Regions from separate parts of the Arthrobacter sp. NPDC056691 genome, predicted to be linked through region 2. Evidence: predicted binding sites of a transcription regulator. Region 2 holds the regulator's gene; each other region holds the start of a gene.

Region 1 (10,337 bases), on a different contig from region 2:
ACGGGCGGCAGTCCGGCACCGGTCAGGCCGGTGATCACCAGGACGGAAACCAGCCGTTCGGCACGTTCGGCAATGCCCACGTTCGCCTTGAAGCCGAGGGATTCGGCCTTCGCCCGGACGTAGGAGACCACCATGCCAAGGACAAGGCAGACGACGGCGGCAATGGCTATGGGGGTATCCGCACCGCCGGTGAAAAACCAGATGGCCAGGCCGGCAAAGAGGGCACCGTCCGCCAGCCGGTCCAGGCTGGAGTCCAGGAAGTTGCCCCAGCGGCCGCCAAGGTTCTGCATCCGGGCCATGATGCCGTCGATGACGTCGGAGAAGATGAACGCCGTAATGAAGACGGTTCCCCAGAACAGCTGGCCCAACGGATAGAACACCAGGGCCCCGACCACCACGCCGGCAGTTCCCACAATGGTGATGGCGTCCGGCGAGACGCCCATTTTCAGAAGCCAGCGTGCAAGGGGGGTGAACAGTGCGGTGAAGAACCCGCGGGCATGCCTATTCAGCATGCGTCTCCCCGGGCCACGCGTCGGCGACCTGCTGGCGGACCTCGTCGAGGGTCTGGGTGATCGCCTTGGTCTGGGCGATGATCGGGAAAAAGTTTCCATCCCCGCCCCAGCGCGGCACAATGTGCTGATGCAGGTGGCCCGCGATGCCGGCCCCGCCCACGACCCCCTGGTTCATGCCCAGGTTGAAGCCGCCGGGATTCGCCACCTTACGCAGCACCCGCATGGCGGTCTGCGTCAGCTCGGCGAATTCGGCCGTCTCCTCCACCGTCAGGTCCGTGTAATCGGGGACGTGGCGGTACGGGCACACCAGCAGGTGGCCGGGGTTGTAGGGGAACAGGTTGAGCACCACATAACTCGTGCGTCCGCGGCAGACGATGAGCGATTCCTCATCGCTGCGCGCGGGCGCAATGCAGAACGGGCAGTCGTCCTGGTCCTTGAACTGGTGCTGCCCGCCCTTGATGTAGGCCATACGGTGCGGAGTCCACAGCCGCTGGAAGGCATCCGGAACGCCGGCGAGGCCAAAATCGTCCGTTACTTCCGCGTCGCCCGGATAGCCCGACCCTGTGTTCTCCTGCACGTGTGCCCCCTCCGCCGCGGCTAGCTGGTCCGGTTGCGGACGGCGTCCACGATCCGCTGGACAGCCTCGGCAACGGGCACGCCGTTGTCCTGGCTGCCGTCCCGGAACCGGAAGGAGACGGCACCGGCTTCGGCGTCCTCACCGCCGGCGATCAGCACGAACGGGATCTTGTCCTTGCTGGCCGTGCGGATCTTCTTGGGGAAGCGGTCCGAGGAGATGTCCACCTCGGCGCGGATGCCGGCAGCCTTGAGCTTGTCGACGACGTCGAACATGTAGTCGTTGAAGGCCTCCGCCACCGGGATGCCCACCACCTGCACGGGAGCAAGCCAGGCCGGGAAGGCACCGGCGTAATGCTCGGTGAGGACGCCCATGAACCGCTCCACTGAGCCGAACAGGGCCCGGTGGATCATGACCGGGCGCTGGCGGGTGCCGTCGGCGGCCTGGAACTCCAGTTCGAAGCGCTCAGGCAGGTTGAAGTCGAGCTGGATCGTGGACATCTGCCAGGTCCGTCCCAGGGCATCCTTCGCCTGGACCGAGATCTTGGGCCCGTAGAACGCGGCTCCGCCCGGGTCCGGAACGAGCTCCAGCCCGGAGGCCTCTGCCACTTCGGCCAGGGTGCGGGTGGCTTCCTCCCAGGTGGCGTCGTCGCCGACGAACTTGTCCTCGTTCTTGGTGGACAGCTCGAGGTAGAAGTCGTCCAGGCCGTAGTCCTTGAGCAGGCCGAGGACGAAGTTCAGCGTGGTGGTGAGCTCGTCCTTCATCTGCTCGCGGGTGCAGTAGATGTGGGCGTCGTCCTGTGTCATTCCCCGCACGCGGGTCAGGCCGTGGACCACGCCGGACTTCTCGTAGCGGTAGACGGAGCCGAATTCGAACAGCCGCAGCGGCAGTTCGCGGTAGGACCGGCCTCGGGAACGGAAGATCAGGTTGTGCATGGGGCAGTTCATCGGCTTCAGGTAGTAGTCCTGGCCGGGCTTGCGCACGGTGCCGTCCTCGTTCAGTTCCGCGTCAATGTGCATCGCGGGGAACATGCCGTCCCGGTACCAGTCGAGGTGGCCGGATACCTCGTAGAGGTGCCCCTTGGTGATGTGCGGCGTGTAGACGAACTCGTAGCCGGCGTCCACGTGGCGCTGCCTGGAATAGTCCTCCATGGCCTTGCGGATAATGCCGCCCTTGGGGTGGAAGACCGGCAGGCCCGAGCCCAGCTCGTCAGGGAAGGAGAACAGATCCAGCTCGGCGCCGAGCTTCCGGTGGTCCCGGCGCTCGGCCTCGGCGATGCGCTCCTGGTAGGCCTTCAGGGCGTCCTTGGTGGGCCAAGCGGTGCCGTAGATGCGCTGCAGCTGCTGGTTGTTCTGGTTTCCCAGCCAGTACGCGGCCGAGGACCGGGTCAGCGCGAAGGCGTTGGAGATGAGCTTGGTGTTGGGCAGGTGGGGGCCGCGGCACAGGTCGCACCAGACGCTGTCCCCGCTCTTGCGGTCGACGTTGTCATAGATGGTGATGTCGCCGGCGCCCACTTCGACATTGACGCCTTCACCGGCGTCTGCGGCGTCGTTCTTCTTGCCCAGGAGTTCGAGCTTGTACGGCTCGTCCTTCATCGCCTCGCGGGCCTCCTCCTCGGACACCACGCGGCGGACGAACTTCTGGTTCTGGTTGATGATCTTGAGCATCATCTTTTCCAGGGTCTTCAGGTCTTCCGGGGTGAAGGGCTCCTCGACGTCGAAATCGAAGTAGAACCCGTCAGTGATGTAGGGACCGATGCCGAGTTTTGCATCCGGGCGCAGCTGCTGCACGGCCTGGGCCATGACGTGGGCGGTGGAGTGGCGCAGCACATTGAGCCCGTCGGGGGAATCGATGGTGACGCCCTCAACCTCGGCACCCTCGGGAAGGGGCTGGTCCAGGTCCTTGAGTTCGCCGTCGACACGGGCCACAACGACGTCGCGGCGCTCAAAGAAGAGTTCCGCGCCGGTGGTCCCGGTAGTCACCTTCATTTCTTCGCCATCGACGATGAGGGTGATCTGCTGGGCATCTGACACGGGTGTCTCCTATTCAAAGTTCAGGCTTCGTAGCTTGTGGCGTACGGGGACCACAGCCAGCCTCGTCAATGTTATCTGTTGCTCAAGTGGCGAGCCAAAGCGCCACGGCGGCGGCCAGGTGGAACACCGCGGACACTAAATGGAAACCGGGATGGCGGGTCAGCTTCCCAGGCCTGTGATGGCCAGGTTCCTGCTGATGCCTTCCAGGGGTCCCGGCTGCCTGATGTCCTCCTGGCCGGCAGGCTCACCGCCGCCTTCAGGGAACGGCAGGGTGTCCACCTGGCTGAGGTCCCAGGCCATGCTGGCGCTGAGGCTGATGCCGCGCGGACCGGTCCGCCGGGTGGTTCCCCTGATCAGCAGCAGCCGGGTGCCGAACAGCAGCGGACCGGCATGTTCCTGCGCCTCGTGGAAGAACACTGAATCCACACATCCGGTGCCGTCGTCGATGCTGATGAAGACCACCCGCCTGCCGCCGCGCATGGGCGGGGTCTGGGTGGCGATCCGGACGCCGGCCACCAGGACCTCCGTGCCGTTGCGCAGCCCCAGCAGTTTGTCGGCCGTGGTGACGCCAAGCCGGTCCAGGAGCGGCCGGTGGCTGGACATCAGGTGTTCGCTGACGTCAACCGCCATCAGGTCAAGTTCCGCCCGGACGTTCTCCACAGTGGTGGGCTCCGGCAGCCCTGCCTTAACGTTCCGCAGTTCGACATCCCCAAGCGGCAGCGCGAGCTGACCCTCAATGATGTCGGCGCCTTTCTTTGCCGGCTTGCTCTGCAGGCTCTGCAGGTGGTGGACAAGGTCTGCCCGGTTGGCTGTCCCGCCTGATTCCCGGTGCAGTGCGTCAAAGGCACCCAGTTGGGCGAGCCGCTTGATGCTGGGTTTGCTCAGCCTGGAGCGTGCCCGCAGGTCCGCCAGGGAGTCATAGGGTTGGCCGGCAACGATCCGCTTCAGTTCAGAACCGGACAGCCCGAAAATGCCATTGAGGCTCAGCCGGATGCCCAGCTTTCCCTGGCCGGGGCCGTCCGCGACCCGCTCCACCCTGTACTCAGCCCCGCTGCGGTTGATGTCCAGCGGAAGGATGGGGATGCCCATGCGGCGGGCTTCGGCAACGAGAAGGCGCTTGGGGTACATCCCGGGATCGTGTTCCCACAGGCCCGCGAGAAACGCCTCCGGATGGTGGGCCTTCAGCCAGGCCGACTGGTAAGTGGGCACGGCGAAGGCGGCGCCGTGGGCTTTGCAGAACCCGAAACTGGCGAACGATTTCAGGGTGCCCCAGACCTTGTCCACGATGTCCGGCTCATACCCCCTGGCTTTTGCCTCGCGGCGGAAAAACTCCTCAACCTGGCCTTCCTTCACTTCGTTGCCCAGGGCCCTGCGGAACTCGTCGGCTTTTGCCAGCCCGCAGCCTGTCATCACGTCAAAGGTCCGCAGGATCTGCTCATGGAAGACCGTCACCCCGTGGGTTTCCTGAAGTACCGGTTTCAGGTCCGGGTGCGGGTAGGTCTCCGGCGCGAAGCCGTGCCTGTGTTCGAGGAAGGGCCGCACCATGTCCGATTTCATGGGGCCGGGGCGGAACAGTGAGATGTCGATGATGAGGTCGTTGAATTCACGCGGGGCCATCTTGCCCACCAGTTCCCGCTGGCCCGGTGACTCGATCTGGAAGCATCCCAGCGTATGGGTGCTTCTGATCAGCTCATACGTCGGCTCATCATCCAGGGGCACGGCATTGAGGTCGATCAGGCCGCCTTCGTTGATGTAGTCCGGTCCGTTGCCGGCAGGGCCGACGGGATGGGCTCCGGCAGCCACTACTTCTGCCTTGGAGGGATGGATGCGGATGATCTCCCGCACGGCAAAGGCCATGGCGCTTTGCATCCTGACTCCCAGGACATCCAGTTTCAGCATGCCCATGGGGTCCATGTCATGTTTGTCGAACTGGCTCATGGGCAGGCCAAGGCCGCTGGGCTGGACGGGGGTCCGGTCCAGCAGGGTGGCATCTCCGAGGATCACCCCGCAGGGGTGCATGGAGATGTGGCGCGGCAAGCGGTCCAGCCGTTCGGTGAGGTCCACCAGCAGGTCCAACTGCTGGTTCTCGGAGAAGTTCCGCTGTTCCACCCGTCCGGCGAACTCGCGGAGTTCCGGTTTTTCCTCCAGTGCCTCCCGGAACTTCCGCGCCGAGAAGCGCCACAGCTGTTTGGCAATCTCGCCGACATCGCCGTCGTCCATCCCCAAAGCCATGCCGGCGTCACGCACCGCACCGCGAGCGCGGTAGCCGTTCTGCATGCTCATCAGCGTGACGCGCTGGGAGCCGAACCGGTCAAAGATCTTCCGGTAGACGTTGTGCCGCTCCGCACTTTCCACGTCAATGTCGATGTCAGGCAGCGTGGACCGGTCGCCGGAGAGGAAGCGTTCGAAGATCAGGTCATGCTGGAGGGGGTTTACCTGGCTGATGTCGATCAGGTAGTTGACCAGGCTGGAGGCCCCCGATCCCCGTGCCGCCGCCCGCACGCCCATGTCCAGGATCATGCGGGATACCTCGGCCACGGTGAGGAAGTAGGAGGCAAAGCCAAGGCGGGCGATGATCTTCAGCTCATGCTGCAGCCGGGCGCGCATGTCGGCTTCCGCCTTCCCGGAGATGCCGGGGAATCGCCGCGCAATTCCGGCCTCGCAGCGTTGGGCCAGTTCCGCCAGCGGATCCCCTTCAATGCCGATGACGGCGGCCTCGGGGACCACCGGCTGCTTCCAGCCCATGTCAGACTCGGGGTCCATGCGGCAACGGTCCGCGAGCGCCTCTGTCTGCGCGAGCAGCACCTGGAGATCGGCGGTCCCGTAGCCGGCGGCGTGGATAATTTCCTTGCCCAGCTCCACCATTTGGTCCGGGGTTTTCAGCCACCCCTGCCCATTCGGCTGGAGCAGCGGCGCGGCGCAGAGCTCGGGAAGAGACTTCAGCGTGCGGGCGGAATCCAAGACGTCGGCGGTGGCAGCCCCGTCCTCTTCGCAGTAGCGGACTGCGTTGGTAAGTACGGCCGGCACGCTGTACTCCTGGGCCAGTTTGAGCATGCGGACCGCATGGGCCGTGCTTAGGGGCTCCCCAGGTGCACTGAGGTGGGTGACGATCTCTGCTGCGATGCTTCCTGCCGGCATGGCGTCCAGCCAACCCTTGAACAGGGTGCGTGGCCGGAGGTACCGCCGGCCGCCGAGTGCCAGGCCGACGTCGGAATCCGGGCCCAACAGAACGGTGAGCACCGGTTTCAGGGTTTCCGGGTCCAGGACGCGGGAGGCGAGTTCCGCCCTGGTGACGGCAACGGGCACCGTTCCCCCGGCCTTGCCCGTGGTGCGGGCATGGGCGTCGGAGATCAGCCGGCACAGTGCCTTGTATCCTGCGCCGTTATTGCGTCCGTGCGCAAGCACCACGACACGCCCGGTGACGCGGTCTGCCGAGAACCGGGTTTTGGAAACCCGGGCATCAGGCAACCCGCCCTCGTGGTCCCCGTCGTCGTCGAACACCGACAGGTCCACGCCGACCACTGGGTCAATCCCTGCGGCCATGCATGCCTTGAGGTGTTTGACGGTGCCATACAGGCCGTCCCGGTCCGTGCACCCGAGGGCGGTTGCGCCCTGGGCGGCTGCAGCCTGGGCGAGTTCATCTGGCCAGGAGACACCATAGTGGGCACTGAAGGCGGTGGAAACGTGTAGGTGAGTGAAGCTCATGCTGATTTGTGTTGGAGTGCGTCTTTTGGCCGGAGGGCGTCGTGGATGCGGAGCAGCCGCCAGCGTCCGCTGCCGGTATGCCGCACCAGGTCAAGGGTTAGTGGTTCCGTCGGTTCTGCAGCCGGAGCTTCAGTCGGGGTACTTCTGCCCGCAGGCATGACCTGCACCCGCCAGATCTCATGGTCTACAAGCCCGGGGCCGCTCCCCAGTGGTGCACGCCGTTCTTCGGCCCACCACTGGCGGCGCTCGTACCAGCGCAAGGGTTCAGCACAGACCCGGTACTCCCTGCCGCCCCACCGAAGCTCCGCCGGCTCACCGGTAGGCGCGCAGACGACGTCAACAGACTCGCTGAACGTTCCCATGGGTGCCTCCGAATACCAATCTCATCCTGCAGAAAATACGCAGCAGAATTTACTCAGTGATTCGAATATGTATTCGAATAGTTCCAGTCTACGCCGGGCCGCAGACAAAACCTAGATGGGTGTGGACGGACGGCGGCTCACAGGGCAGGATGGTCCCATGAGTTCCAATGACGCGCTCCTGAAGCAGGTAAGCATCGCCGCCAAAGAAAGCACATTGGTGGCCAAGTTCGATATCGACGGCAACATTCCAGCATCGGGCGCCTTCGTGGTGGGGCTCGTGGCTGCCACCCCGGATTATTCACATCAACGGAGGCTGGGAATCGAGTTCATGAACGGCGAGGCGGTCTCGATCTACTCCTTCAGCCATGACGGCACGGAGGAGAACTTCGACCTCAGCAGCGTTGAGCACTCGGGCAACACCATCACAGGCAACTTCCCCATGAGCACGGTACTGGGGCTCGACAAGAGCCACCTCATGTCCGCGTTCAGCGAGGCCGACGGGCGGGAATTCCAGTCCGGCGTGCCCGTTGAGGAGAAGCTCTAGAGGGTCAGCGCCCCCGCGAGCGGCACCGGGCAGCAGCCCGATCAGCCGGCCCCGCGCCTCGGCGCGCCTGTCTGCGACCCGAAACCGGCCGCCGCCAGAAAACGGCTACAGCCAGAAACAGCTACGGCCAGAGACAACTGATCAGCTGTTGTCGTTGTGGATTTTCATCTCAAGCTCGATGAACTTCGAGATCATGGCCCGGTACGTGGTTTCCACGATGTCCGGGTCGATTTCTTTTTTTTCGGCGGCCAGGCGCACGTGCTCGATGACCCGCTCCACGCGCCCCGGGGCCCGCACTTCGGCGTCGTCGCCCTTCAGCGTTCCCGCGATGCGGATCAGGCGCTCACGGCGGGCAATCAGCGTGACGATCTGCTCGTCCACCTCATCCACCGCGACCCGCACGGCGGCGAGCTGTTCCCGGTCAGCCTGGGCATTTTTCTCGTCTCCGTGATTTGTGGGCATGATCATGACAGTATCGAACCATGCAGCCCAGAGTCGATTTTATTTCATTGGGAGTGCGCAGCGTGGCCGCCTCCCGGCGCTTCTATGTGGACGGTCTGGGCTGGCCGGTCCACCGCGAGGTTCCCGGCGAGGTGATCTTTATCCAGGCCAACCACGGCCTGATCCTCTCCCTGTGGGATGCCGGACAGATGCAGTCCGAGGCCGCCGTCGACGCTCCCGCCGCCGTTCCCTGCATCACGCTCAGCCACAACGTGGGCGGCTCCGAGCAGGTGGACCAGGTGATGGCACAGGCAGAGTCCGCCGGCGCCGCCGTCGTGGCCCCTCCCAAGACCCAGCCCTGGGGCGGCTACACCGGATACTTCGCCGATCCGGACGGCTTCCGCTGGGAGATTGCGTTCAACCCCACCTGGAGAGTGGACGACGGCGGCCGGGTCACCGTCTGATTGCAGCGTCAGAAAAGCGCCTCCACGGGCTCGATGAGCTCGGGCGAGTTGTTGCGGACGTTTCCCACGGCCTTGCCCACGGAGTCCACCCGCCAGCCGGCGGCAACCTCCTTCACGCCGGACCGGACGAGGTCCACCAGGCCGGCGGCGTCATCGACCTGCGGGTCCAGCCAGGCTGCCAGCGTGTCGCGGCTCATCGGCAGCGGGACGCGGTCGTGGAGCGCCGTAAGTTCGGCGAACACCGTGCCTTCTGTTCCCGCCGGCGGCGAGTCCGCCGTCATGATGGACATCGACAGCATCCACCGGCCGGGTTCACCCGGCGGCACGGACGGGTCCTTCCACCACTCGTACAGTCCGGCGAAGGCAATGGCGGACTCGTCCCGGGGGTGGACGTAGTACGGCTGCTTGCTGCGGCCCTCGCCCTGCTTCCATTCGTAGTAGCCGTCGGCCGGGACTGCGCAGCGCCGTGACTGCACCGCCTTGCGGAACGCCGGCTTTTCGAGGACCGACTCGCTCCTGGCATTGATCATCTTCGCGCCGATCGCCGGGCTTTTCGCCCAGGACGGCACAAGACCCCAGCGTGCGACGTGCAACTGGCGGACCGTGTCGCCGTCGATGAGCCGTTCCAGGACGATGGGCGCGCCGTCCGTGGGCGCAACGTTCCACGACGGCGGGATTTCGGTTTCGTTCTCAAGTTCGGCGTCGAATTCGGCCAGCAGGTCCCCCACTGCCCGGGCCATGACGTAACGTCCACACATGGCACCAGCATGCCATTGCAACAGAGGCTGGGGAATACCGGTGCCCGGGTTACGGTTGTGGGGAAGGAAACCGACAGGACCATATCAATCCGAGGAGAGCCCGTGGACTTTACCCCCGAAGACGGCACCATCACCATGTTCTCGACCACCTGGTGCGGCTACTGCAACCGGCTGAAGAAACAGCTGGACGCCCAGGGCATCGGCTACACCGAGATCAACATCGAAGAGGTCGACGGCACGGCCGAGCTCGTGGAGCAGATCAACGGCGGCAACCGTACGGTCCCCACCGTTCTGTTCCCGGACGGTACCGCTGCGACGAACCCGTCCGCAGCCGAGGTCAAGAGCAGGCTCGCGGCGTAGGGTTGACGCCCCAGCAAGATTCACAGCAGGAAGATTCAACAGCGAAGGCACCGGAGACCGGTGCCTTCACTGTTTCCGTGCCGTTGCTGTCGCAGGCTTCCGGCGGCTTCACGCCCACCGGCGAATCAGACCTTTTCGCCGATCCGGTCCTGCATCGGCGTGGGGGCGTGGGCTTCCTTGCGGCGGGGTTCCTTGCGGCGGGCCAGGAAGGCCCACAGCCTGGTCTCGTCCGCGTGGCTCCGGTGTTCCGGATGGTCCACAGACAGCGGCTTCCCGGGCGCAGCTTCCGGCGGCACCGGTTCCCGGTGCGCCTCAGGCTTTCGGACGGTATCCTTTCGGGTGTCCCAGCCAAAATCCGCCCGCGATGAATAGCACATCACCGACCTCCTTTTCAGCGGCTGTTCCTTAATCGTCCTCTCCTCAGCGTTTGAAATCGACACGTCAGGGTACGAAAAATCCGGGCCCGGCGGCGCTTCCGGCGATAGCCGGTCCGGCGCGTTCCAGTCCGAGCTCCTTCCCGCGTTCCAAAGGATTGCTGTGAATCCAGTTTCCCCGCAGATCGGCACCGTCTTTGTCCCCGTCAG
Region 2 (10,337 bases):
GGCGGCCGGGCCGATCATGAACACCAGCTCGGTGCTGACCGCATCCAGCGCGAACGCCGTCCTGCGCTGGTCGCCGTCCGCCAGAACTCCCAGGGATTGCCGCACCACGCTGAAAATTGGAAGGGTCAGCAGGCCGCCGACGAACACGAGCGGCAGCAGCCACTGGTAGGAGACGTGCGGCACGATGGACCAGATGACGGTTTCCGAAACCACCGAAGGAATCAGCGCAGTCCGCAGGCCCACGGTATCCACCCGGCGGCCGCGCCACGGTGCTCCGAGCGCGATGCCGATGGTCATCACGGCCGCTGCCGCTCCCGCCGCCGCGTACCCCTCGCCGAGGGTCAGGACGATGTGCAGGGTCAGCAGCACGCCCGCCGCCGAATGGGGAATGCGGGCGATCATGCCGACGGCCAGGAGACGACGGATGGGCCGGACGGCCAGCAGCTCCCGGTACAGGGTGAAATTCACAGGTAGGTCCTCGGTTCCGCCGCCGGCAGCGTCGGAAAGGGATCTCCTTCGGTTACTGCGCGGCGCGCCTTAGCTTGACTTCGATCGAATCAACGCGCTCACCAAACAATACATTCCGGCTCCATTCAGCCTGGAGGCCGGCAACGAGCGTCTGTACCGCGGCGGCGTCGAGGCCGTCCTCGAGGTAGAGCACAACCCGCAGCTCCGGTCCGGCTCCGCCGCCTTCGACGCGGCTGCCGGAGGCCGTGGCAGTGGCCACTCCCCCGCCAGGCAGGACGTCGAGCCCGCGGACCGCAGGTGTACCGTGGGCTCCGGCGCGAAGCACCGCGGCAAGTTCGTCGTCCAGGTAGGCGGGTACCCACTGCCGCTGCTGCGCGAGGGCCCACACGCCGGGCCGCCGGACCACAAAGGTGACCTCTGACCCGGGGTCCACCACCAGCAGCTCGGCCCCCTCGGAGACGGCCGAAAGGGCCGCCCTCGCGGCGTACACGGCCACGGGCCGCGCCTCCGGGTGCCACGCCGCCAGGGCCGCTGCCGACGTGAACACCGGCATGGCGACGCGGCCGTCCGGCGCCTTGAGCGTCACCAGCGCCATGTCCGCCTGCTTGTCGGCGTGCACGCCGTGCGCACCCTCCACTTCCTCCGCCAGCTGGGCCACCACCGGGACGAAGACGCGGGCAGTGGCCAGCGAGGCCACCACCGCGGCTTCGTCGCCGTCGCCTGCAACAAGGGCCGAGAGTGCGGTGAGATAGCCGGCGTCGGCCGTGCCGTCGTCGTCCTCGAAATTATGGATCTTGGCGTCGTCGCCGGCGAGGCTGCGCCCGGCCCAGGGCTGTCCGGCCGAATCGGCGGCGCCTCCCGCCCCGGCGAGGGCCGCCTCGATGTGACCGGGCAGCCGGCGTGCCGGCGGCACGTCCGTACCCGGCGCGCCGCCCTCCGCGGGATTGCTGCGGTTCTCGGCCACGGCGGTGTCCTAGCGGCGTCCGGCGACGTCGAGGGCCTCGGGCAGGGTGAAGGCGCCGGCGTACAGCGCCTTACCGACGATGGCGCCTTCGACGCCGAGCGGTACCAGGGAACGCAGGACCTTCAGGTCATCCAGGCTGGAAATGCCCCCGGATGCCACGACGGGCTTGCCGGTCTTCTCGACCATCTGGCGCAGCAGTTCAACGTTCGGCCCCTGCAGGGTGCCGTCCTTGGTCACGTCGGTGACCACGTAGCGGGCGCAGCCGGCCTCTTCGAGGCGGCCCAGCACGTCCCACAGGTCACCGCCTTCCTTGGTCCAGCCGCGTCCGGCCAGGGTGGTCCCGCGGACGTCCAGGCCGACGGCGATCCGGTCACCGAAGCGCTCGATGGCCCGTGCCGTCCATTCCGGGTTCTCCAGGGCGGCGGTGCCGAGGTTGACCCGGGCGACGCCCAGATCCAGCGCCTTCTCCAGCGACTCGTCGTCACGAAGCCCGCCGGAGAGCTCAACCTTGATGTCCAGCCGGCCCACCACTTCGCGCAGCAGGTCCGCGTTCGAGCCCCGTCCGAAGGCGGCGTCCAGATCCACCAGGTGGACCCATTCCGCGCCCTGCTGCTGCCAGTTCAGCGCTGCCTCCAGCGGCGTTCCGTAGCTGGTTTCACTGCCGGCCTCGCCCTGGACCAGGCGGACGGCCTGGCCGTTCACGACGTCGACGGCGGGAAGCAGTTCAAGTACCGGCAGCTCGTTTTGGCTGGTCATCGGAGGTCCTCAGTTCTTGTAGGGCGCTGTAGTTCTGTGGGCGCTGTTCCCCTGCGCGGGGTCTTCTGCGGCGCAGAGGGCGGGTTGGTTGGTTATTTGCCGGGCAGGGTCAGCAGGTAGGCGGCCAGGAGCGACATGGCGGCCAGCACGTAGAAGCCGATCTGGATCCACAGCGGCTTGTGCTGCTGCCTGAAGGACAGTCCGCCGCCCACCAGGAGGCCAGCCAGTCCCATCAGGAGGATTGACCACATTACGCGTCCGCCGGCTGCCGGGAGCGCGGGCCGCGAAGCCCGTCCACCCAGTTCCTGAGCAGCCGCGCACCGGCGTCGCCCGACTTTTCCGGGTGGAACTGGGTGGCGCAGAGGGGGCCGTTCTCCACGGCGGCGATGAAGGGGCCGCCGTGCTCGGACCACGTGACCAGGGGCGGCGCCATCCGGGGCTGGATCACGTCGAAGTCCCAGTTCTGGACGCCGTAGGAGTGCACAAAGTAGAAGCGCTCACCCTCGACGCCGTCGAAAAGCCTGGACCCTTCCGGGACCTTGACGGTGTTCCACCCCATGTGCGGCACCACTTCGGCCGGCAGGAGCTCCACCTTGCCGGGCCACTCTCCCATGCCTTCGGCTTCGGTTCCGTGTTCCACTCCGGCTTCGAAAAGCACCTGCAGGCCGACGCAGATGCCGAGGACGGGACGTCCGCCGGCTACGCGGCGGCCGATCATCCGGATGCCATCCACGGCCTTGAGCTCCCGCATGACGGTTTCGAAGGCGCCGACACCGGGGACGACCAGCCCGTCGGCGTTCAGCACATCCTCGGGCTTGGAGCTCAGGATGACCTCGGCACCGGCGCGTTCCAGGGCACGCACGGCCGAACGGACATTGCCGGAGCCGTAATCCAGGACGGTGACGGTGGGCTTGCCCTCCGGAGAGGCCGGCTTCAGCGTGGCCGAGGGGTCGATGATCGCGCCCTCGCGCAATACTTTGCCGGTCACAGTGCTCCCTTGGTGGACGGAATGCCTTCGACGCGGGGGTCCGGCTCGACGGCAGCACGGAGAGCCCGGGCGAAAGCCTTAAACTGGGCTTCCACGATGTGGTGCGGGTCCCGGCCGGCGATGACGTTCATGTGCAGGCAGATGCCGGCGTGCAGCGTGATGGCCTCGAAAACGTGCCGGGTCAGCGATCCCGTGAAGTGGCCGCCGATCAGGTGGTACTCCTGCCCGGCGGGCTCGCCGCCGTGCACCAGGTACGGCCGGCCGGAGACGTCAACGACGGCGTGTGCAAGGGCCTCGTCCAGGGGGACCGTGGCCTCGCCGAAGCGGCGGATGCCTGCCTTGTTGCCGAGCGCGGTGCGCAGCACCTCGCCGAACGTGATGGCAACGTCCTCGACGGTGTGGTGGACGTCAATGTGGGTGTCGCCGGTGGCCTTCACCGTCATGTCGATGAGCGAGTGCTTGCACAGCGCCGTCAGCATGTGGTCGTAGAACGGGACCGAGGTGCTGATGTCCGACACTCCGGTGCCGTCGAGGTTGATCTCCACCAGCACGGAAGATTCGCTGGTGGCACGCTCCATGCGTGCAGTCCGTGCCTCGGCAGCCTTGATTCCGGTGTCGCTCATGGTGATAGATGTCCTTTGACGAAGGATGGGGGCGGACCTGACCTGGTCCATGGTCAAGTTTAGGCCGGAAGTGCGGCTTGCCGGGCCAGGATGCTTTCGAGCGCTTCCAGGAAGGCTGTGGTTTCCGTCTCAGTGCCGGCGGTGACCCGCAGGTGGCCGGCGATGCCGACGTCCCGGACGAGCACCCCCGCGTCGAGCAGTTCCTGCCAGACCCCGTGGGGTTTCTCCAGCCCGCCGAAGAAAACGTAGTTGGAGTCGGACGCCGCCGGCCGCAGCCCCATCCGCGTCAACTCTGCGACAATCCGGTCGCGCTGGCGCTTGATGTCCTCGACGTCGGCCATGAGCGCCTCGCGGTGCCGCAGCGCCGCGAGGGCGGTTGCCTGCGTGACGGCCGAGAGGTGGTAGGGCAGGCGCACCAGCCGGAGGGCGTCGGTCACCTCCGGGGCCGCGGCCATGTAACCGAGGCGGGCGCCGGCCAGGGCGAACGCCTTGCTCATGGTCCGGGAGACGATGAGCCGCTCCCGGCCGGGCAGCAGGGTGAGGGCGCTGGGCGTGCCGTCGTGCGCGAACTCGTGGTAGGCCTCGTCCACGACGACGATCGCCTGGCTGGCCTCGCCCGCCTCGTAGACGGCTTCCACCACATCCAGGCCCAGGCCGGTGCCGGTGGGGTTGTTGGGCGAGCACAGAAAGACGATGTTCGGCTGGAGTTCGCGCACCTGGCGTGCGGCCGACTCGGCGCTGAGTCCGTAATCTTCGGCGCGCTTGCCGGCAATGTAGGCGGTATCCGTGCCGCTGGCGAGGAGCGGGTACATCGAGTACGTCGGCGGGAAGCTCAGGAGCGAGCGACCCGGGCCGCCGAAGGCCTGGAGGATCTGCTGGAGGACCTCATTGGAGCCGTTGGCTGCCCAGAGATTGTCCGCACTGAGTCCGTGGCCGAGGTATTCCGCCAGCGCTTCCCGGAGTTCGGTGAATTCGCGGTCGGGGTAGCGGTTGAGTCCCGTGGCGGCCTCGCTTACGGCCGCGGCAATGGCCGCCTGCACGTCGGCGGGCACACCATGAGTGTTCTCGTTGACGTTGAGCAGGATCGGAACGTCAAGCTGCGGGGCCCCGTAAGGGGACAGCCCCCTCAGGTTGGTCCGCAGGGGCAGTCGGTTCAGTCGCTCAAGCTGGTCAGTCACCTAGACAGTTTAAGTAACCCGGAGGGCTGGCCGGAAACTGTGACGGTCCCGAAGCCCACGGAACCGCGCGCCGGTACTATTTGCCGGCGTTATTTGTTGGCACAAGTTATTTGTTGGGCACAAACAGCTGCTGCCCGGGCATGACCTTCCCGGCCTGAAGGTCGTTGAGCTGGACGATGTCCGCAATGACGTCGCGGGGATCGCGGTCCGGATCGACTTTTCCGGCGATGGCCCAGAGTGATTCGCCGGGCTGCACCGTGACCGAAACCGTCGGCGTGACAGACAGGCCGCTGGCACTGTCCGCTGCTTTGGCCGGCGAGTTGAGGAGCCCGGTCAGCGACAGGAGCACGGCGGCGAGCATGACAAGCGGCAGCCCGATGAGGACAATCCGGCCGCGGCGGGTGAGGCGAAGGCGCGGCGGCTTACCGGGCCGGGACACTCCGCGGGACTGGGTTATTGCTGTTGAAGCTGACATGGCGTGAGCCCTCCTGGACCAAGTTGTACTGCCTCGCGTTCGAATAGACAGTTCGAACATCGGGCTGAAAAACCGCCCTCACTAGAACACATGTTCGAACTTTGCTTTTCCTAGTTTTAGCACCTATCAACGAATTAAGTCGAGACTCGCTAGAACAAATGTTTGAAAAAGCCCTATGGCTGGCCTACGTTGGAAATCACAGAACAACCACATCTGCAGTTGATCAGCAGGGTCTGACATTTTTCAGGCCGGAAGTTCCCGGCCACCAGCTAGCGCGGCCGGGAGGAACGGAAAGGCGTTGGCGAACATGGCAGCACAGGCCTCTGACGGCAAGGCTCCCCAGCGCAGCCCGCGGTCTCAGCGGACCCCCAAGGGACTTACGCTCCGCCAGAAGAAGATCCTGGAAACCATCCAGCGCTCGGTCAACGAGAACGGCTACCCGCCGTCGATGCGGGAAATCGGCGACACCGTTGGCCTTGCCAGCCTGTCCAGCGTGACCCATCAGCTCTCCCAGCTGGAAAAGCTTGGCTACCTGCGGCGGGACCCCAAACGACCGCGCGCCATGGAGGTCCTCATGCCGCTGACCCTGGATGCAGGGACGGCCAAATCCGGCGGCGCGGACAAGGCCCCGGCGGTGGGCACGGCAGGCGGCTCCGTGTCCGAACTGCCCAGCGCGATGGACACCGCCATGGTCCCGCTGGTCGGCCGGATCGCCGCCGGCGGCCCCATCCTGGCGGACCAGATGGTGGAGGACCTGATGCCGCTGCCCCGCCAGCTGGTGGGCCACGGTGAACTCTTCATGCTCAAGGTCGCCGGCGACTCCATGGTGGACGCCGCCATCTGCGACGGAGACTGGGTTGTGGTCCGGCGGCAAAGCGATGCGGTTAATGGTGACATCGTCGCGGCGCTGCTCGATGACGAAGCCACGGTCAAGACCTTCCGGCAGCGGGACGGCCACACCTGGCTGCTTCCGCAGAACACGCAGTACGAACCCATCCTCGGCGACCACGCCGTGGTCATGGGCAAGGTGGTTTCCGTGCTCCGCTCGCTGTAGCAGCTGGGGCTTGTCGGCACAAAACGTTCTGCCCCGGGCTGCTACAGCCCGGGGCGTCCTTATGCCTGCGCGCCGGCGAGCCTTTCGAGGGCCGCCACGGCAGTCTTCCGGTCTGTCGTCGGCCAGAACGGCGGCAGTGCGGCCCGCAGGAACCCGCCATAGCGTTCCGTGGACAGCCGGGAATCCAGCACCGCCACCACGCCCTTGTCAGACGTGGACCGGATGAGCCGTCCCGCCCCCTGGGCAAGCCTGATCGCCGCGTGCGTGGCGGATACGGACATGAAGCCGTTGCCGCCGGCCTGGGCAACGGCCCGGGACCGTGCGGTCATCAGCGGGTCGTCGGGGCGCGGGAAGGGAATCCTGTCGATGACCACCAGGCGGCATGATCCTCCCGGCACGTCGACCCCCTGCCACAGCGACATCGTCCCGAACAGGCAGGTATCGGGCTCGTCGGCAAACTGCTTCACCAGGGCAGTCATGGTGGATTCACCCTGACAAAGGATGCTGACATCCAGCCGGGTGCGGAGGGCGTCGGCCGCTTCCTCGGCGGCCCGCCGTGAGGAGAACAGGCATAGCGCTCCCCCGCCGGAGGCACGGATGAGTGATTCGAGTTCGTCCAGCGCCTCCGGCGAAGTGCCGCGACCCGGCTTTGGCAGGTGGCCTGCCACGTACAGGATGCCCTGACGGGGGTAGTCGAAGGGCGACCCCACGTCGACGCCGGTCCAGCTCGGTGCGCCGTCCCCCACCAGGCCCAGCCCGCCGGCCGCGGGCTCGAAGGCAGAGCCGATGGCCAGTGTGGCCGACGTCAGCACCACGGTGTGCCCGGCGAACAGTCCTTCCCGGAGCCGGCCCGCCACACTCAGCGGGGCGATGTTGACCAGCGCAGGGGCAGTCTCGTCGGGCGCCGAATATCCCTGCTGCGGATCAAACGTGCTGTTCCGGGAGAACCAGACGACCTCCCGGTTTTCCCGCGCGGCGACGAGCCGTTCGCAAAGCTCCAAAATCACCAGCAGGCGGGAACGCGCGAGCTGCCGTCCGCCGTCGGCCGTTGTATTGCTGTCCCCCTTGGAATCCGACAGCGCGGCCCGGCAGGCCTCACGAAGCTGGTCCACACAGTCCAGCTGCTCGTCGTTCAGGCCGTTGGGAAGCAGGCCGCTGGGAACGCCGGCGAGAGCCACCTCGAGGTTGGCCGCAGCAGTGTTGAGCGCGTCAACGGTAATGCCAGTGTGCTTGCGGGCGCCGGACGCAGCCGCGTGGACCATGGCCACCGACAGCTGCCCTGAAACGGCGCCGGTCACCCGGTCCTGGAGTTCGTGGGCCTCGTCCACCACCACGACGTCGTACTCCGGCAGCACGGCCAGGCCTTCGAAGGCACTGACGGCCAGCATGGCGTGGTTGGTCACCACGACGTCGGCTTCCGTGGCGTTATGGCGGGCAAGCTCACTGAAGCACTCTTCAGCGAGGGGACACTTCTGCGAACCGAGACATTCCATGGACGTGACGGACACCTGCCGCCAGGCCCGGTCCGTGACACCGGGAAGCAGCTCGTCACGGTCGCCCGTGGTGGTCTGCTCCGCCCATTCGCGGAGCCGGACCACCTCCTTGCCAAGCTGCGACGAGGGGCCGCCCACCGACGCGGCGAAGTGCGGGACGCTGGTGTCCTCGCCCAGCGAGAAGAGCTGTCCCTCGGAGGGTTCCTCGGAGGGAAAGCCGCCCTCAAGCTTGTGCCTGCAGACGTAGTTGGCGCGGCCCTTGACCAGCGCAATCTTCACAGGCCGGTCGAGTGCCGGTTTGAGGCTTTCCAGCAGCCGGGGAAGGTCCCGTCCCACGATCTGGGTCTGCAGCGCGAGGGTGGCAGTGGAAACGAGCGCAGGCTTGTTGCTCTCGAGCGAGTGCGCGATGAGCGGGACCAGGTAGGCCAGCGACTTGCCGGTTCCCGTGCCGGCCTGCACCAGCAGGTGGTCGCCCGTTTCTATGGCGCGCGCCACCTGACGGGCCATCTCGTGCTGGCCGGTGCGGCTTTGGCCGCCCATGCCCGCCACGGCACGGTCGAGCAGGTCAAGCACATGCTGCTCACCGGCCGTGGCCGCGGCACCAGCGGCGGGCGCCCCGTCAGTCATTGGTGCTGAAGGATTCCAGTTCAGCCGCGAGGCCTTCCCGGACCATGACCACGGCGCGGGTGCCGCCCTCCTCGTGATCCAGGCTCAGGATCTCGGCGTCGGAGTCATGCAGCTTGCTGATGAGATCGCCGCGGTGGTACGGGACCAGGAGCTGCATCTTGACGTTGGGCCGCGGGATGGACTCGCTGATGGCCGTGAGCAGCTCGGCGATGCCCTCCCCTGTGCGTGCCGAAACCACCACATGCCGCGGTTCGCGCTGCTTGAGCCGCTCCACCACAAACGGGTCGGCGGCGTCGGCCTTGTTCAGGACGATGATCTCAGGCACCTTGCGGGCATCCACTTCGGCGAACACCGAGCGCACCGCGGCGATCTGGCCCTCCGGGTCAGGGTGGGACACGTCCACTACGTGCAGGATCAGGTCTGCATCCGCCACTTCCTCCAAGGTGGAGCGGAAGGCCTCCACCAGCTGGGTGGGAAGGGACCGGACGAAGCCCACGGTATCGGCCAGCGTGTAGCCTACCCCGTCCGAGGTCTCGGCCTTGCGGACAGTGGGGTCCAGGGTGGCGAACAGTGCGTTCTCGACGAGGACGCCGGCGTCGGTAAGTCGGTTCAGCAGCGAGGACTTGCCTGCGTTGGTGTATCCGGCAATTGCCACTGACGGGACTTCATTACGACGGCGGTTGGCCCGTTTGGTCTCCCGGGCCGGCTTCATCGCGGCGATCTCGCGCCGCAGCTTGGCCATCCGGGTGCGGATCCTCCGCCGGTCCAGTTCGATCTTGGTTTCACCGGGACCACGCGAGCCCATGCCGGCACCTGCGCCGCCCACCTGGCCACCGGCCTGGCGGGACATTGATTCACCCCAGCCGCGGAGGCGCGGGAGGAGGTATTCGAGCTGTGCCAGCTCCACCTGGGCCTTGCCCTCGCGGCTCTTGGCGTGCTGGGCGAAGATGTCCAGGATGAGGGCCGTTCGGTCGATGACCTTCACCTTGACGATGTCTTCAAGGCCGCGCCGTTGGGACGGGGCAAGCTCCGCGTCCACTACGACGGTGTCGGCGCCGGTGGACATGACGACGTCCTTGAGCTCCAACGCTTTGCCCGCCCCGAGGAAGGTACCGGGGTCCGGCTTGGCCCGCCGCTGGACCAGGCCGTCGAGGACTTCCGAGCCCGCCGTTTCGGCCAGCGCGGCGAGTTCACGCAACGAGTTCTCGGCGTCAGCCAGCGTGCCTTCGCTCCAGAGGCCGGCGAGAACAACGCGTTCCAGGCGCAGCTGGCGGTATTCAACCTCGGTGACGTCTTCGAGTTCGGTGGACAGCCCGGCCGTGCGTCGCAGTGCCCGGCGTTCCTCGAGGTCCTGCTGGTCGCCGTCGAACGTGCTGTGCTCTTCGGCGAGCTGCGAGATGGCCTGCGCCTTGCCCAGGACACCCTTGCTGTCGGCGCGGCTGCCGTCGGCTGCGGCTGCGTTCCTGGCCGGGACATCCTTGGCGAGGATCCGGTCGATGACAGCCTGGATCTCCTCGGGACTCATGTCCTGGGCTGCTGGCTCGGATCCGGAATTATGCTGATTGGTCATGGTCTCCTTTGAAGGTTCTGCATCTTCAGAATAGTGCTGATTGCCGCCCTTGGCTGCGGTATTCGCGCTGGGCTGACTGCGAGGGGTCATGGAGGTGCTCCTGACATGCCGGCAGCGGACATGCTGGGCCGGCGGGAAGTG
Region 3 (8,211 bases), on a different contig from region 2:
TCCTCGCATGGTCTAGGGACTTTTGGTTCTACCCGTATTTGTGGTCGTCCCAAAATTTCAAAAGAGATGCAGCGCTGGTTTCCTCTAGCGGTCCGTAGTGAGGACAGAGGGTGTCATTTCCCATGACGCTCGCTGACACAGTGTGCTGGAATCTCAATGACCACCAGCCTGGCTTGTCCAGATTGCAGGCTAGTTCAATGGCGCTGTCTAGGTATGGGTAGCCTTTTGGTGGAGGTGAAGTTGTCCTGCCGACAGAAATCCACAAGCCATCCGGGGTGGGCTGGAGAGTTCCAATGCGGCGCTTCGCTTCATGTGCATCGCCACCGATAAGTACCTCAGGGTGAGCGCCGTAAACATTAGCCGGACGAACAGTCTGATCCTTCAAAAGCCCCCCAGCCGCGCTATCTCAATGTGCTGTCAAGCACGCATGCGATTGTCAATGCTATCAGTGAAATCACTTGAAGCTGGCACTTTGGTTCTTCGAGCCCCGAGGTGACTCCGGAAAGAAGTTCAGAGGTGACTGTTCGACGGTTAGTGGGCACTGGACACCAAGGCCATGAGCCAAAACCTAAGTCCCGGCTGGAAATCTACTTTTGTGCCTTATTCCCCGGGGTGAAGATCGGTTGCGTGCGCCCAATGAGTGCCCCGTAGCCCGGCATTAGTTGCGCATCCCTTATCGCAGTCTGCGATGATTACCAATCGTGCGGGCTTATCGCTACCGATCATCGGACCGAGCGATGTCCGGTGAAGGATGCGCGGCATCTTGCCCATGGGAACAACGACATCTCGACCCTCGTATCGTCTTGTCCAAGGCCCGCCGCGTAGCAAGTGAACCAGTAGGCCGATTCCAGGGGACGAAACGAAGTGAATAGAAGTCAGAGCTGCGAGTTAGCGTTGATTCATGTTGATGAGGAGACGCGTCGTGGCTGAGGAGTCACTTCGGGTCACCTTCGACGGCCCGGGTGTCACAGACGGAACAATCAACGCGCGGCAATTAGGGCTTTCACTAGTCAATCTAGCTGACGCCATTACGTCTGCACACGCAGCAGTACGCAGCGAAGATCTACCTGCCCCAACCATAAACATCCGCGAAACAGGCGAAGGTAGCTTTTGGGTCGACCTCACCGTCCTCGTGGAGGCCGGCCCGGTCCAGTCCGTCATTGAAGCCCTTGCCGGTAAATACTCCACGGCGGCGGCAAATCTCGGCGGCATTGTCGGCCTGACCATTACTGCAATGGGCTTCCTGAAATGGCGAAAAGGCCGCAAGGTCAAGAAAACTGAGCGGCTGACCCCGCACGATGCCAAACCTGATCCGATTACCGGGATAGTTGCGGCCGAATCTGTCAGAGTCGAGTTCGTTGACGGCACCATCGCAACGATACCTGCGGCCGTCTGGGCAGCCTCTGAGAGTGCCAACTTTCAGAAGGCGGCCCGTGACACAGTGAGACCCGCTGCGAGCCAAGGCATTGACTTCATTAAGATCCAACATACGGATTCCGCTTACTCGCAGAATGAAGAGCTCGTTGTAACGGAGACTGAGGTGGAGTACTTCGACCTGCCTGAACCTGAAGCAGCAGTCGAAACTACTTCCAGATATAACGCCCTGGTCAGCCCTAATGCGATCAACTTCGAGAAGGGCAAGAAATGGCGGCTTAGTGACGGCGAACGGTCGTTCCTGGCAACTATCGCTGATGAGGACTTCGCACGCGAGGTCGATAAGGGACGCATCCACATCGGCAAACACGATTCGTTTCGCGTCGAGCTTCAAGAATCCATCACGGCTGAGCGGAACTCACGCCCAAAATCATCCATCACTGTCCTCAAAGTCTTGGAGCACATAAGCGGTGGTCGGCAACAGGAATTCGACTACGAGCAGGTCATGGACGCGGACCTAAACTGAGTCACTGCTCGGCTAGCTTCAAGCCTTCCGGCAGGATGATGTCAGTCGGGGACAGCTCCGGTCTGGCCCGGAGCAGGCGGAGGGGATGTCGAAAGGACCGACTCGACCAGGCGGTGTCGGCGGAGACTTCCACGACCAGAGGATCGACCAGTGTCAGGGCGACGGGTTCCTTGTCCCGGTTGAATCTGTCCAGGGTCGTGCCCTTAACGCTGGCGGGCCAGGGGTGCTGACCCGTCGGCGGTTGCAGCCATCGGGCCAGGTCCCGGACGTCCGGCGTCTTCGGTGGCGTGGACCGGCCGACGATCCGGAGTTCGCCCTCGAGGATCAGTCCGGCGACGACTTCAGAGGGTTGGGTGATCGGTCCGATCACGGCTCCGCAGATGACGTCTACGGTTTCCCTGTGTTTCAGCTTCCAGGAGCGGAGGCCTGGCGTGTATGGCTGGTTGGTGTTTTTGATGATGAGTCCCTCGATCCCTGTGTGGGGGAGCTCTTCGAAACCAGCGGGCGGCCGTGTCGGGGTCGGTGGTGGTGGGGGAGAGGGACAGTGGCGGTTCCCACCCGGTGGCGAGTTCTTCCAAGAGTGCCCTGCGTTGGTGCAGCGGCAGGCCGCGGGCATCGTGTCCGGCCACGGCGAGGACATCGAACGCGACGTAGTTGGCCGGCGTCTGCCGCACCAGTCCGGGGAGGGTTTTCGGGCCGGCGCCGAGGCGCTGCTGCAGGGCGGTGAAATCGAGCCGGCCGTCGGTCCAGATCACGGCCTCGCCGTCGATCACGCACCCGGGAGGGACAGCAGCCTCCAGGACCTTAATGAGGTCAGGGAAATACTTCGTAAGTTCTTTGCCCTGCCGCGACCAAAGGGTGGGCCAGTCATTTTCTCGGACGACCGTACAGCGGTAGCCATCCCATTTGGGTTCGTACAGCAGAGTCCCGGGCAGGGCCCGGGGCATCTTTGTGACGGCCCGGGCGAGGGCGACTTTCACCGGCGGGGCAAGCCCCGCCGGCAGCCCGCTACCGGCGGTGTGATCAGCAGTCCCCATCGAGGCCTTCGAGCGTGTCGACCTCGACGGCGTCCAGCAGCTCGGCGGTGCTGTTTCCGGTGGTCCGGGCGAGTTCGTCGAGGGCGATGAACCCGGTCCGGGCCAGGGCGATGGCCAGCTCCGCCAGGTACCCGGCACCGTTGCGCTGGACGAGGTCGTCCATGACGGCGTGCATGTGGCCGGTCATTTCACTAGGGCCTTCGGATTCCTCGGCGGCGATGCGCAGCAGCGTCAGCGCGGCCAGCCGCGGATCGTCGTACATCAGTCCCATGGCCCCACACTACGCAGCAGCATCCCACTGTCAGTGATGGCCCTTCAGTAGCCACTTTCCGGTCAGCGGCCCACGCCCCGGCGTACCTCGGCGCGCCAAGGTTTCGACGCCGACCAGCTCCCTGAGCAGACGACTGCTCTCCTGCCAGCGTGGGCGTCCAGGACGGCTGAGAATGTTGAACCCTTTACTGCCGCCGCACGGATGCGGCCCCTGTGGCGGCTCCCAGGAGCCTGACGAGCCGGCCGGTTTTCGTCCAGCCGGTCCACCGGCCGGGAGCCGGAGAGCTGCCGGGTCGGGGTCATCATCCAAAGGGCGAAGTAGTTGTGCGGCACTTTCGCCTCCAGTGCCGCCCTGAAAAGGGCCGTCACCCGGGATCCAGTTGGCCGCCGGGCAGGAACTGGAAGCCCGGGCAGAAGGTCCCGTCCCCGATAAAGACCCGAACCAGGGCCGGCAGCACCAGTTCCGGATCCGGCAACACGTCTAGCCGGGCACGCACCTCCTCCAGGGTGGGCAGGCCGAACTCATCGCGCAGCGCCGTCCACATTGCGTTCGGGACCGGGCCGGAGAAACCACCCATTTCTGCCCTAGCTGTCGGTGATGGACGTGAGCAGCCACTGCTCCGACAGCGGTTGGCGGCGGAGTTCGAAGGTCCGCAACAGCGCGGAGGTGCTATACCGGACCTGCAGGCGCCAGTGCTCGATGTCGACGACGTTCCCGATCCCGCGTGGGGCTGTGGTCCGGGTGTCCCACCAGGAGTCGCGGGTGTACCAGTGGAGGGGTTCGGCGGCGACGGGCCAGATCGTGCCGTCGTAGCGGACGGCCAGGGGAGTGCCGGTGGGGGTGAAGCGGACGTCCACGGGTGCGTCGGGAATGTGTGTGGTCAGGGTGGGAGCGTCGGGGGCGATCGTCATGAGGGGAATTGCTCTTTCGTGTGGTGCTGGTGGTCGTGTGTTGGTGGTGGTTTAGGCGGCTTTGACGAGGGGGAGTTCGTCCCAGTGGGTGGTGTACCGGGGGGAGAGCATGTCGCGTTTCATGGTCCAGTCGAGTCCAGTTTTGATGCCGGCGTGGCCCAGGCCGATGGACCCGCGGCCGTAGCGCCGGGTGACGTTCTCCAGGAGGGTGCCGACGCCGCGTTCTTCGTGCGGGTTTTCGAACAGGGACAGGGGTTTTTGGTTTCCGGTGGGGCGCAGGTCGGTGACCATGATCCCGGCGCGGGCGTAGCGGATGCCCTCGGTGATCTGGGGCAGCAGTGCGTGGGCGGCCCTGGTCAGGATCACGGGGTCGGCGGTGGGCATCGGCAACGGCACGCACACTGAGGGGTAGGAGGTGTCTTTGGGGTTGTAGTGGGAGGTGCCGGCGAACGCGGTGAGGACTTTGGCCTGCAGTCCGTGTTTGGCCAGCCGGGCCGAGGCCTGCTGCCCGTAGACGGAGAGGACCTGCCGGATCCCGGCGGCGGTGGTGACGGGTGTGGCGAAGGAACGGGAGAAGATGAGCTGGTCCCGCCCGATGCGTTCCTCCTCCAAGGGGATGCAGGGGGTGCCCTGCAGTTCCAGGACGGTGCGCATCATGACGATGGAGAAACGGTCCCTGATCATCACCGGATTCGCCCGGGACAGGTCAAGGATTGAGTGGATGCCCAGGGCGTTCAGCCGCCGGGTCAGCCGGGCGGCGACGCCCCAGATCTCGATGACCGACAGGCGCCCCATCAGCCCTTCCCGCTCCAGGGAGGGGACGGAGTCCCAGTGGCACACCCCGCCGAAGACGGGGTTGTTCTTGGCCCATTTGTTGGCCAGTTTCGCCAGTGTCTTGGTCGGGGCGATCCCGACGCAGACGGGCACGCCGACGTTCCGCCGGACCGCGGCTTTCATGGACCGGCCCAGGGCCAGCAGCTCGGCAGGGGAGCCTTTGACGCCGAGGAAGGCCTCGTCGATGCTGTAGACCTCCAGCCAGGCCGAGTACCGGCCCAGCAGTTCCATGACCCGGGCGCTGATGTCCCCGTAGAGCTCGTAGTTGGACGAGAGCGCGACGAGGCCCCATTCCTTGGCCCTGGGGGCGAGTTTGAACCACGGCTCGCCCATGGGGATGCCCAGGGCCTTGGCCTCGGGGGAGCGGGTGACCGCGCACCCATCGTTGTTGGAGAGGACGATGACGGGTTTGTGCTCCAGGGACGGGTTGAACGCCCGCTCCGCGGAGGCGTAGAAGCAGTTCACGTCCATGTGCGCGATCTGCGGCATCCGCCGCATCACCGCCGGCCTAGACACTGTCTGCCCCCTGCCCGCACGGCTCCCGTGTAAAGGAAAAGCGCATATTAGACATGGTGCAGGCACCTCGTCGCGACGCCCCAGATGACCAGGTCGGCCAGGGCCGGGACTCGGATGTCCGGGTAGGCCGGGTTCTCGGCCTGCAGCACCACCCCGGCCGGGGTGATGCGCAGCCGCTTGATCGTCAGCTCCCCGTCCAGGACCGCGACGACCACGCACCCGTCGGTGGGTTCCAGTGCCCGGTTCACGATCAGTTCGTCCCCGTCGCTGATCCCGGCGCCCTCCATCGATTCCCCGGTCACGCGGACGACGTAGGTGCTGGTGATGTCCTTGATCAGGTGCTCGTTCAGGTCGATCCGGCCCTCGAAGTAGTCCTGCGCCGGCGACGGATACCCGGCAGCGACCGGCACCGGGGAGACCAGCACCGACAACAATGAGACGCCCGCATCTATCACGCGGGGGCCAATAACAACGCCCACAACACACCTTTTTTCGAATATATGTTCGATAGGTTTCAAGTGTAGCGCCGGGGACTGACAACCGAACGACCCCGCCTCAGATTGCCTCCGATGCAGGCGGAGGGCCGGCCCGGGTTGTACCCAATGGGGACAGCTTTGAGCTGTGCGGTGGGCTCCACCTGCCCCCAACGGGCACAACCCGTTCACCCGCTCAGGTAGGTTGCCGGCCGTCCTTGGGGAAGTCGCGGAGGGTGGCCGCGATCGCCCGGACCGCTGCCGGGTTTTCCGTCCAGGACCCTCCGGCGCGGGTGCAGGCACGGAAGCTGACCACCTTTGACCGCTCTGCTGCCTCGGTCAGCTCGGCCCAGGCGCTGCGCAGGTCCTCTTCCTGCTCGGCCGACAGCGGAGCCTTCGACGGCACCGGGGGCTCGGCCGGGAGGTCTGGGGCGGGTCCGCGGCCGGGGGCGGCCGCTGCCTTGCGTTGAAAGAGACGGCTGAGGCCCATTCCCGTATCCCCCTTCGGTAAACGAGAGTCCACAGCCAGAGTACCAATGCCTGGCGCCTCCGTCTCCGGCTCAGCTGCCTGCGGCGCTGGGGCTGTTGTGGGGTTTCCGGCCACGTTGCCGTCCGGTCCGCCAGCCCGGCAGCAGCTCGTCCAGGGTCCGCGCCTTGTTCGGTTCGAGTTCGCCGCGTCGCGCCTTTTGGCGCTGGACGTGGAGCCAGACGCCCAGGTCGTGTTCCTCGCCGGCCGCGACTGCCTTGTGCCGCGGCCAGTCATTCCCCGCCGCCCGGTACCGGACCAGGGCTGTGAGCCGGTCCTGCCACCTGGCCTCATCGGCCACAGACCGTGGTGGCCGCTGCCAGTCCGGGAGCACGGCAAGCCCGTCACGGTAGGCCGGTGCGAGTGTCCCGGCCGCAGCGTCGCGGCGGCGCCGCTCCCACCAGGACGCCACCATCCGCTCCTTAGCATCAACGGCTGTACGGGTGGGGTACCGGCCGGTTTCCTGGACCAGGGCCACGAGCTCGCGCATCCGCGCCAGCCCCAGCACGCTCACCTGTGGTGCCGGTGTGCCGGCGGCCTGTTCGTGCGCTGCCTGGAGCCCGGGGTCGGCGGCCAGCGCCACGGTCAGGTGGTAGCTGATGGTCGAGGACGGGGCCCTGGTGAGCGCGGCGATCCGGGGGCGGGTCAGCCCGCCCCGGTACATCAGCACCCACTCCGCGTTCGGAGCCGCAGTGCGCCGCCTGGTCGCCACGGAACCATCCTCCCACCTGGCCGGCCCGTGGCCATGGAGGGGTCCGCGTTCTCCACCCACTGGGTGGCAGCAAATCCTGGGGTGCCTTTCCGCCGGGGCCGGCTGCATGGGGGACAGTCCGGGCCCCGGCGTCCTGGCCGGCAGGCTTTGTCCAATGCTGCGGCCCCTGGGGATGAGACAACCCTGTCTCGCCAACCTTGGGGAAAGCCCGGAGCACCTTGGAAGAGTGTTGGCCGTTTGCTGGGAGTAACGCAGGCTCGCGGGGGCTCGCACCCATGAGGGCGTCCACTCCGCTTCGCTCCGTGGCCGGCTGTTGGGTCCAGTGCTGTCCGTCGCAGAGCTCCGGCCATCCCTGGCCCTTCTTGTCTACGACGTTTTTTGGCTGCTGTCCTACGGAGTTTACGTGTCCGCTCCGGCCCGTCTAGCCCCTTCGTTCCTCAGAGGCCCGCGGTCCGGGAATTTCCCTGCGGCGCTCCTGCGTCGCTTCCTTCCTCCGGGAATTTCCCGGCCCTTGCCCTTTGGGTAGACAGGCCTCCGTCGGCCACAGCTCCGCAAGCTCCGCCAGCAGCCAAAAAACAACGGGGGGAGAGGGGAGCTGGCCGGTCACCAAAGCCGCCCCACCCACCCCACTTCTCGGCAAAGAAGGAGCAACACCAAATGAACGCAGTAATCACCAGGACTGTGACCACCAAAGACACCGGCGAAACCATCGACGGCGTCACCGTGCTCGGCAACTACCACATGAATGACGGGTACGACTGGATGGAACTGATCGAAGAGCACGGCTGGGCCGTCATCCCCAGCTGGGGATGCGACGGCTGGGACCTGGGCCAGTGGCCCTACGTGATGGTCGCCGGGATCCGCACCGCCGATTCCATCGGGAATCTGTTCGGCGTCGCCACCTACTGCGAGGGCGACGTGACCTGCGCGTTCTTTAGGACGAAGGCACGCCAGTGGACGGAGATCAGCAGGCACGCACACTTCAACTGGACGCACGGGCAGGCCCAAGGCCCCGAGGACCTGCCAGAGAA

Evidence for each region. The regulator LexA, encoded in region 2, represses DNA repair genes until DNA is damaged. The targets are predictions, from matches to a motif close to TCGAACANNTGTTCGA.
Region 1: ACFRAU_RS24235 (DUF6504 family protein) is a predicted target of LexA. The motif match lies at 7,248-7,263, and genes of this name have one in related genera.
Region 3: ACFRAU_RS11600 (LexA family protein) is a predicted target of LexA. The motif match lies at 5,962-5,977, and genes of this name have one in related genera.

Annotation. Positions count from the first base shown of each region.
Region 1 is NZ_JBHTXX010000046.1:27,025-37,361, reverse strand. Features, by position in the region: gene pgsA (phosphatidylinositol phosphate synthase) at 1-512, opposite strand, end outside; gene ACFRAU_RS24250 (HIT family protein) at 502-1,089, opposite strand; gene thrS (threonine--tRNA ligase) at 1,110-3,074, opposite strand; gene ACFRAU_RS24240 (DNA polymerase III subunit alpha) at 3,279-6,824, opposite strand; gene ACFRAU_RS24235 (DUF6504 family protein) at 6,821-7,186, opposite strand; gene ACFRAU_RS24230 (hypothetical protein) at 7,344-7,730, shown strand; gene ACFRAU_RS24225 (chorismate mutase) at 7,872-8,198, opposite strand; gene ACFRAU_RS24220 (VOC family protein) at 8,213-8,635, shown strand; gene ACFRAU_RS24215 (SOS response-associated peptidase) at 8,644-9,393, opposite strand; gene ACFRAU_RS24210 (mycoredoxin) at 9,496-9,753, shown strand; gene ACFRAU_RS24205 (hypothetical protein) at 9,879-10,130, opposite strand; gene ACFRAU_RS24200 (VOC family protein) at 10,291-10,337, shown strand, end outside.
Region 2 is NZ_JBHTXX010000052.1:937-11,273, forward strand. Features, by position in the region: gene ACFRAU_RS25150 (MFS transporter) at 1-468, opposite strand, end outside; gene ACFRAU_RS25155 (SseB family protein) at 521-1,381, opposite strand; gene priA (bifunctional 1-(5-phosphoribosyl)-5-((5-phosphoribosylamino)methylideneamino)imidazole-4-carboxamide isomerase/phosphoribosylanthranilate isomerase PriA) at 1,442-2,188, opposite strand; gene ACFRAU_RS25165 (hypothetical protein) at 2,281-2,439, opposite strand; gene hisH (imidazole glycerol phosphate synthase subunit HisH) at 2,439-3,176, opposite strand; gene hisB (imidazoleglycerol-phosphate dehydratase HisB) at 3,173-3,799, opposite strand; gene ACFRAU_RS25180 (histidinol-phosphate transaminase) at 3,859-4,977, opposite strand; gene ACFRAU_RS25185 (LysM peptidoglycan-binding domain-containing protein) at 5,084-5,452, opposite strand; gene lexA (transcriptional repressor LexA) at 5,760-6,506, shown strand; gene ACFRAU_RS25195 (ATP-dependent DNA helicase) at 6,566-8,626, opposite strand; gene hflX (GTPase HflX) at 8,619-10,196, opposite strand.
Region 3 is NZ_JBHTXX010000011.1:130,863-139,073, forward strand. Features, by position in the region: gene ACFRAU_RS11565 (hypothetical protein) at 923-1,900, shown strand; gene ACFRAU_RS11570 (hypothetical protein) at 1,902-2,270, opposite strand; gene ACFRAU_RS11575 (hypothetical protein) at 2,242-2,937, opposite strand; gene ACFRAU_RS11580 (hypothetical protein) at 2,924-3,208, opposite strand; gene ACFRAU_RS11585 (hypothetical protein) at 3,573-3,785, opposite strand; gene ACFRAU_RS11590 (hypothetical protein) at 3,793-4,119, opposite strand; gene ACFRAU_RS11595 (Y-family DNA polymerase) at 4,171-5,451, opposite strand; gene ACFRAU_RS11600 (LexA family protein) at 5,517-5,948, opposite strand; gene ACFRAU_RS11605 (hypothetical protein) at 6,139-6,432, opposite strand; gene ACFRAU_RS11610 (helicase associated domain-containing protein) at 6,503-7,180, opposite strand; gene ACFRAU_RS11615 (hypothetical protein) at 7,838-8,211, shown strand, end outside.